DNA from 4 places in the Gracilibacillus thailandensis genome. Region 3 is predicted to be linked to each of the others. Evidence: riboswitches for the same ligand, from Rfam matches in the RefSeq annotation. Region 3 holds a riboswitch; each other region holds the start of a gene.

Region 1 (2,207 bases), on a different contig from region 3:
AACTTTTTCGCGGAACCGATATGATCAAAGTGACCATGGGTTAATATAATTGCCTGTGGTGGTTTATTGCCATAACGGTGTTCGCAAGCGTGAAGAATTCTATCATGATATTTTCGTGTGCCACTATCGATTAAGACCCAATCTTCATTTGGGGCACCGATCATGATGACGTTAACAACAAGAGTCCGGTAATAAGCGATATCTGGAAGGACTTCTTCCGGAATGGCATGGTCTAAGTCATGTTCAAGGTCTTTCCACTTATCAATATGTTCTTGATCCATTGTTTGTCCCACCTTATTTGTGCGTAAACTATCCTCATTATTTTGGTGTGAAATGAAAAGATTTATACTATAATCTGAAAATTTTAAAAAGTACTTGTTGTTTTTTTAGTAGTATGATATGATTTGTAGCAAATCCAAGTGATGTACTTACAATTTAAAAAAACGCAAGATTTTCTTATCCAGAGAGGTGGAGGGACTGACCCAGCGAAGCCTCGGCAACCAGCACGTATGTGCCCGGTGCCAATTTCAGAGAATCAATATTGATTCGAAGATGGGGAGATTCGACGGCGATTGTTTTTGTGTAGCGTAATGCAATTACTCGTAGAATCCTTCTCTATCTTTATAGGGAAGGATTTTTTATTTTAAAATACGAGGAGAATGTACAACTGAGATCCAGCTGATTATAAGTGGATTCAAAAGAATTAATTCATGAGATTGTGGATACAGATGAGCTAATTGTAGGAACATCTAGTTATCGCAACAGGTGGGACGTATCATCACTTTTTGAATTAATGTCATTAGCAGGTTATATATTAAAGCATAACAGTCTATGCATATGATGAACACTTTAATAGGGAAGTGATTAGTGCAGAACAACCCTTAGCACAAACATAAGTAAAATTTATGTAAAAAATGAAAAACCCCTTTACATGTATGGACAAATTAGTTAAAAATGATAAAATTTTAGTAAGTCGATGTGAGGGAGTTCGATCGAGATGAAAATGTGGATGAAAAAATTAACCGTTTTATTAGTGACGATATTAACTCTTGGGTTATATGTTCCCCCTATCTACATTAATGCTGATGTAGACTTAGGCAAAAAGGACATTGAGCCAAGTGAAGATCAGCCGAAACAATTAGATAAAGAAGAAATTGAAGATTCGATAACAGAAGAAAACCTAATTCTTGAAGACTCGAATCAACTTTATCTCGAGGAATTAAATCATCTTGCAAAAGAACAAGTGCAAGCAAAGCTAGGTACAAAAATCTCGGCAAAAGTGAAGGGAGATCTTGCTCGAACTGTCTTACCAAATCTTGAAACGGTATTAGATGCATTATATAAAGAAATTGGCGAGGAAGAAAGTCAATACTTAATGATTGCCGAAGAGCCCTCAGGCGGATATGGAGAGCGTATCTTTAACTTATATCATGTAAAAGATAAAGAAAATGTTGCAAAGTTTCATGTCAATCGGTTAAGAAGACCACAAGACGGTTATTATTTTCAATTCCACTATCATTTGCAAAACGATCAATTCGAAGAGCATTTCCCGATAGCAGAAGTTTATTGGGGAAAAGATACACCACCAAAATGGATGTCGCAATAGATAGGATGCCTTACGTATAGGAGGCATCCTTTTTAACCATAATATCAGAAATATAATATGTCAGAATTTTAAAACATTTTCCTTTATTTTAATCCGAAATATCGATAAAATAGATTTTATCGTGAATTTTTTCATTTTAGGGAATTTATTAACAAAGGAGTCACAAAAAATGCCTATCAAAGTGCCGGATTTATTACCAGCTAAGAGTAAGTTACAAGAAGAGAATATTTTCGTTATGGATGAAAGCCGGGCATTTAAACAAGACATTCGGCCACTTAAAATATTAATCTTAAATTTAATGCCATTAAAGCAGCAAACCGAAACCCATTTATTACGATTATTAGGAAATAGCCCATTACAATTAGAGGTAGGATTGTTGCATACGAGTACACATACTTCTAGAAATACATCGGTAGAACATTTAAAGCAATTTTATAAATCGATTGATGATGTAAAGGCTAATAGATATGATGGACTAATCATTACGGGTGCACCAATTGAAAAACTAGCTTACGAAGAAGTGAATTACTGGGAAGAACTGTCTGAAATTATGGAGTGGAGTAAAACGAATGTCACCTCTACCCTGCATATTTGTTGGGGT
Region 2 (2,207 bases), on a different contig from region 3:
CTGCTCCCACTAAGTAAACTTTCCCCATGTTGATCCCATCCTTTTTTTGTATTAGCTTTTGTTGGTTTTTCTCGATATCTGACTAAAATATAAGTAGCAATAATGGCTAACGCTAACAGTATCACTTGATCAAAACTTTGATGAACCATTATTTCTGTTAAGCCAAAGGCAATCACTAATGATACGATTGGCGATGTAATCCATACTTTCGCTATTTGATGGATAATTTTTTGTTTCCAAACTTCTTTAAATTGTTTGCTGGCATTTATCCCGACTATCGCCGAAGTAGTTACCTGGGTCATCGGTATTGGAATACCTAATAAGGAGGCAACTACTACCAAACCTCCTGTTGCACCGGAAATCACAATACCATTTCCTAAAGTCAGTGAGGTAATCTTTTTGGCATTGGTTTCTAATACTCTGCCACCAAACAAAATACTACCTAATGCTACAATGAGCGCCATCAAAGGTAAACCCATTTCCATCGAAGTAATCCCTGCGCCTACTAACGGTCCTAATGCATTTGCTACATTATTCATACCAGCAGCTATCGCTTCAATTATACCAGTTAACAGTAATAAAAAAGTTAAAAGCTTTACTGGTGGCCGATAATTTATTTTATTATTTATTTTTTTTCTGATTTTTTCAAGACACAGTGTGATTAAAAAAGCCGCAACTGGTATAATGATCCAAAAAGCTATAATGAGTAATACCATTTGAAGATTCAGTTGTTGATAACTGAGGCCAACTCCAATGATAGCTCCCACTGTTACCTCGCTCGTGGATAACGGAATTCCAATATAATTCGTAATTAACAATGTAAAACCGGAAACAACTAAAATAATACAAGCAATTCTTACATCTAAAATTTCTTCGGAGATGATACCTTTTCCAAGCGTATTCGTAACATGCTGACCTCCAAGTATAGCACCCGTAACAGCACCTACTCCTGCGATGATTAACGCGTACTTACGTTGCTTGATTACTTTAGTGCCGTACGTAATACTCATGCTAGCTGCTGAACCGCTCGCTCCAATATTAAAGGCAAATAGACAAGCAGCTAATATCGCGATGATTGCTAACATCTCAGATCCCAACTTTCACCACTACAATAAAGTGGAATTATTTTTAGTATAAATATCCTATCCCAATAGGAAAACTTGGATTATAAATATAGAAAACTCCTACTTGACGATAAAGTAGGAGTTTTCCTCTTATCTGCCAAGTAATACCTGCTGGAAGTAGCACAGTGCTTTTTAGCCTGTTGCTGAGAATTCGCCGGGCCAGTTCCCTCCTTCTCTCTTGATAAGATCATATGTTATTTTCATTTTTTTCCACTGTTGATAATGTACATACTATAAGCCATTCTTTCATAATTGTCAATGGATTCCATATAAATATTTTTTTAAGATTTACCTTGTAATTACTTCCTTAATGTTGTATGATGTTTGTATTATATTTCCATAATTACAATATCTTATCGAGAGAGGTCTAGGGACTGGCCCGATGACACCTCAGCAACCAGCAATGCAATTGTATGGTGCTAAATCCAGACGGTATATTACCAAAGATAAGAGAATGCAACCTTAATCAAGGAGGTCTTCTACTTATCGAAGACCTCTTTTTTTTATTTTAGAAAGGATGGAGCAAAATGAACAATATCGAAACTACTCTTGCGCAAATAGGTAATCGGAAAGATCCGCGTACTGGTGCAGTAGAAGCACCTATTTATTTATCAACTGCATACCAACACCCATCTCTGGGACAGTCAACTGGTTATGATTACACACGGACAGCAAATCCTACACGGGAAATTGTAGAAGATGCGATTGCAACATTAGAAAAAGGGGCAAAAGGATACGCCTGTTCGTCAGGTATGGCTGCCATCCAACTTGTCTTCTCCTTATTCAAGCAAGATGATGAAATAATTGTAACCGAGGACATTTATGGTGGAAGTTATCGATTGTTTCAGCATTTTCAGGAATCTTATAACATCAAACCAGTATATGCAGATGTAGAAGAAATGGAGCAGTATATTAGCCCAAGAACGAAAGCTATTTTCATAGAATCACCAACTAACCCGCTTTTAATGGAAATTAATATCGAGAAATTAGCTACATTGGCAAAGAAGCATCAATTACTCTTTATTGTTGACAACACCTTTTACACACCTTATTTACAACAGCCCTTAACACAAGGGGCAGATA
Region 3 (2,207 bases):
TAAGAAGGCTCCTACGTAATCATGACATGAAAGCACTGGTATTCGTCAAAGATATTACAACGCTTTCGGTACTGGCAGAAAAACTAGATTATATGGGCATCCATGCAGGAGTTTTACATAGTGACTCCAAAAAGCAAGAACGAGCTAAAGCAATTAAAGAATTTCGCGAAGGAAAATCTGAACTACTACTAGCTTCAGATGTTGCTGCAAGAGGTTTAGATATCCCTGATATAACCCATGTTATTCATATGGACTTGCCTAAAGAGACAACACAATTTGTTCATCGCTCCGGAAGAACTGGACGGTTGGGATCTAACTCAGGAACCGTTATAGCGATTGTCACCGAGAGTGAGGAGCGACAACTGCAGAAATTTAGTCGCCAGTTGGATCTGACTGTTTCAAAGAAAAGTCTGTTTAAAGGGAAATTTGTTGATTCAGAGTAGATCACATTTTCTTGCAATGCTGTTTGTCACTACCCGAAAAAGGTCAAAATCGACAAAATTCATGTAGTGACAGGCACCAGAAGAAATGAGACTTGACATTGTACCATATTTTGGCGTATTGTAATATTTAAATTAAATACCATAAATTTCTTATCAAGAGAGGTGGAGGGACTGGCCCTTTGAAACCTCGGCAACGGACTATCTGTAAGTACCGTGCCAATTCCAGAAGTGATACGCTTGAAGATAAGAAGGGAGACAGATTGTAGTTGACATTTTGCCCCTTTTCTTATTTAGAAAAGGGGTTTTTGGTTTTTCAAAAAGATAAAATATACAAATAGAATTCATGGTAAGCGTCCTAAGCGTTTTAGCATGTGAAGGAGGAGGAAGAATGACGATAGAAGGCAACCAACTAGAATTGATAGACGCTTTGCAAAAACTAAAAAGTAAGAAATGGATTGACTTAACACACACATTTGGGCCTAGTTCCCCACATTTTTCCGCATTACCAAATGCTGAGATTGACCCATTATTTACGCATAAAGATGGTTTTTTTGTTCAACAATTTTCCTTTCCAGGGCAATATGGAACACATATAGATGCACCTATTCATTTTGTACCGAATCAGCGTTGGCTAGAAGAATTAGATTTAAAAGAGTTAGTGTTACCTCTTGTTGTGATTGATAAATCTAAAGAAGCAGCAGAAAATCATGACTATACCGTAACAGTCGATGATATTAAATTGTTTGAAGAAGAGTATGGACAAATAGAAGAAGGAACATTTGTAGCATTAAGAACAGATTGGAGCAAACGTTGGCCAGATGTTGAGAAATTCGAGAATAAGGATAACGAGGGGAATCCACATGCACCTGGCTGGCGATTAGATGCATTGAAATATCTCTTCCAAGAGAGACAAGTGAAAGCCATTGGTCACGAAACGTTTGATACAGATTCTGCGAAGGATGCAAGAGCAAACGGATCGCTAATTGGCGAATATTATGTACTGGAGCAAGATACATACCAAGTAGAATTATTAACAAATTTAGATAAACTGCCCCCAAAAGGCAGTATCATATTTAATATAGTAGCAAAACCAGAAAAGGCAACTGGGTTTCCAGTGCGCTCTTTTGCAATAATACCTTAAGAAAAAAATAGAGAGGATTGATTAATTATGACAAAAACATTTATTAAAGCACCCTTTAAAGCAGACCATGTGGGGAGTTTATTACGACCAGAAAGCTTAAAAAAAGCAAATGAGAATTTCCAAGCAGGTAAGATATCCTATGATGAGTTACGTGCAGTACAAACAAATGAGATTAAGAGAATTGTAGATAAGCAGATTGAAGTGGGGCTAGAACTAGTAACAGATGGTGAATTTCGTCGTGGATGGTGGCATCTTGATTTTATCGAACACTTGAATGGATTTGAAGGATATGTTCCAGAAAAAGGACTTCAGTTCCACGGTCTGGAGACAGAACCATATGATGTACGAAACATTGGGAAAGTTTCCTTTAATGCAGATCATCCATTCATTAAAGATTTCATTGAATTTAAAGAAATTGTTGGAGACCGTGCAGTAGCGAAACAAACGATACCAAGTCCTAACCAACTGTTCCATGCAGGTATTCGTAATCCAGACATATACCCGAAATTAGAAGATTATACACAAGATGTGATCGATACATACCGTGATGTAGTGAAAGCATTCTATGATGCAGGCTGTCGTTATCTGCAATTTGATGATGTATATATTGCTGGATTAAACGC
Region 4 (2,207 bases), on a different contig from region 3:
GTATATGCGTTTGTTACATTTTGATACAGATAATAATCAAATATATGTGAACACCTATTCACCATATATGGATGATTATAATTATTATGATACGGATGAATACCCAAATAAAGATGAATTCACTATTGATTTAGATTTAACAGCTAAAGAAAAGCGAGTTGCGACGGATAGTTTTGTAGTGAATGTTTATACTGATAATGAAATAGGCAAGGTAGATAATGTCGTGAGCGGAGATACTGCAAAAGTTACATGGGAGGGCCTTACTAAAGGAGAACGGTATTTCTGGTATGCTACAGTGACTGATAACTATACAGGTGAGACTCGCTCACCTATCTGGTCTTTTGTCAAAGGGGAAGATGATACATCAGGTAATGGCAAAGATAAAGACAAGGATAAGGACAAAGACAAGAATAAGGACAAAGACAAAAAAAAGGACAAGGATAAAAATAAACCTGAGAAGCATCCAGACTCTAATACTGATTCGGATTCTACTTCTGGTTTTGATAAAAACGACAACAATAATAATCAAAATTCTGAGAGGAATAACGTACAAGAAGCAGAAGACCAAAGAAGTAAACAAGAGGTCAAGAATAGTGATAAACAATCACCAATAGCAAGTAATGATAACATTAATCTCCCAAATACAGCAACAAATATATTCCAAATTATGGCATTGAGTATCATATTGCTAATCATTGGAACGATATTATATGTCAGAAATAGAACACAATTAAATTAAATAATTTAGAAGGGATGCAATATATGTTGCATCTCTTTTTCTTTGTTTCTTGAATGTTAGCTATAAATTTATAACTATGATTAACAATTGTGTTATACATTTTCAAAAAAATAGGGTTGTATTTTCCAACAGCATATTGTATGATGTATGTATGGTAAAAATTGCATATATTCTTATCCAGAGAGACGGAGGGATTTGGCCTTATGATGTCTCAGCAACCAGTCATTTTTGACACGGTGCTAATTCCAATAGATAAGAAGATTGACTTTCGTTCATGATAAAGGCCTTCTTCTTAGAAGGTCTTTTTTTACTGGGTAAGATATGCTGACCAAATTCATTTTCATTATAAGGAGAGGTAGTATGACAACAAAAACAGTAACAGCACCATTTCGAGCAGATCATGTGGGGAGCTTATTACGCCCGGAGAATTTACTGAAAGCGAGAAAGGATTTTGAGGAAGGTAATATTACAAGTGCACAGTTACGTAATGTGGAAAACAAAGAAATAGCTCATATCATTGATAAACAGATTGAAGTGGGATTGAGTCTTGTTTCAGACGGAGAATTCCGCCGTCGTTTCTGGCACACAGACTTTTTAGAGCATTTAAATGGCATTGAAGGATATGTACCTGAAGTAGGTTATATATTTCATGGGAATGAAGAAACAGAACGCTATAATATTCGAAATACAGGTAAAATCTCATTTAATCCTGATCATCCATTTATCCAAGATTTTAAAGAGTTTAATGCATTAGTAGATGGTCGAGCGGTGGCAAAACAAACCATTCCAAGTCCTAATCAGCTTTTCAACGAAGGAATTCGTGATGTTAGCATTTACCCGGATATTGAGGAATATGCCAGAGATGTTATTCAAGCATACCGTGATGCAATTAAAGCATTTTATAATGCTGGTGTGCGTTATTTACAGTTTGATGACGTTTATATAGCAGGATTGTCTTCACCTGATATTCCATTTAATGATGGTGAGTTTTCACGGGAATTTTTAATTGATCTGGCATTAAGAGTAGTCAATGGCGTTTTAGAAGATAAACCAAGTGATCTTGTTGTCACTACCCATTTATGCCGAGGAAACTATCGCTCCAATTGGGCTTTTGAAGGAAGCTATGATTTAATCGCTCCAACCCTATTCGCTAAGGAAAAAGTAGACGGTTTCTTCCTTGAATATGATGATGAACGCTCAGGTGGATTCAAACCGTTAGAACATATCCCAAATAATGGCGCACGTGTTGTGCTAGGATTAATTACATCAAAGAATGGAGAGTTGGAAGACAAAGAACAAATTAAAGCACGAGTGGAAGAAGCCGCAAAATACGTACCACTTGAGCAATTATGTTTAAGTCCACAATGTGGCTTTGCATCTACTCACCATGGAAACAAACTAACCGAACAAGACCAATGGAACAAACTCCAACACATTGTACAAATTACAAAAGAAATCTGGGGTTAAA

The links. Region 3 has a riboswitch for S-adenosylmethionine ahead of GH715_RS10670 (cyclase family protein). Riboswitches for the same ligand answer to the same signal wherever they lie in the genome.
Region 1: linked by a shared signal. The riboswitch ahead of GH715_RS18180 (YpjP family protein) and the one ahead of GH715_RS10670 (cyclase family protein) in region 3 are both predicted to bind S-adenosylmethionine.
Region 2: linked by a shared signal. The riboswitch ahead of GH715_RS18070 (inorganic phosphate transporter) and the one ahead of GH715_RS10670 (cyclase family protein) in region 3 are both predicted to bind S-adenosylmethionine.
Region 4: linked by a shared signal. The riboswitch ahead of GH715_RS08855 (5-methyltetrahydropteroyltriglutamate--homocysteine S-methyltransferase) and the one ahead of GH715_RS10670 (cyclase family protein) in region 3 are both predicted to bind S-adenosylmethionine.

The regions. Positions count from the first base shown of each region.
Region 1 is NZ_WJID01000074.1:7,598-9,804, forward strand. Features, by position in the region: gene GH715_RS18175 (MBL fold metallo-hydrolase) at 1-281, opposite strand, end outside; SAM riboswitch class I at 454-559, shown strand; gene GH715_RS18180 (YpjP family protein) at 998-1,606, shown strand; gene metA (homoserine O-acetyltransferase MetA) at 1,776-2,207, shown strand, end outside.
Region 2 is NZ_WJID01000072.1:14,732-16,938, forward strand. Features, by position in the region: gene GH715_RS18070 (inorganic phosphate transporter) at 1-1,085, opposite strand, end outside; gene cobA (uroporphyrinogen-III C-methyltransferase) at 1-28, opposite strand, end outside; SAM riboswitch class I at 1,212-1,312, opposite strand; SAM riboswitch class I at 1,475-1,577, shown strand; gene GH715_RS18075 (methionine biosynthesis PLP-dependent protein) at 1,652-2,207, shown strand, end outside.
Region 3 is NZ_WJID01000031.1:30,687-32,893, reverse strand. Features, by position in the region: gene GH715_RS10675 (DEAD/DEAH box helicase) at 1-443, shown strand, start outside; SAM riboswitch class I at 591-693, shown strand; gene GH715_RS10670 (cyclase family protein) at 832-1,584, shown strand; gene GH715_RS10665 (5-methyltetrahydropteroyltriglutamate--homocysteine S-methyltransferase) at 1,612-2,207, shown strand, end outside.
Region 4 is NZ_WJID01000023.1:49,688-51,894, forward strand. Features, by position in the region: gene GH715_RS08850 (lamin tail domain-containing protein) at 1-739, shown strand, start outside; SAM riboswitch class I at 910-998, shown strand; gene GH715_RS08855 (5-methyltetrahydropteroyltriglutamate--homocysteine S-methyltransferase) at 1,100-2,206, shown strand.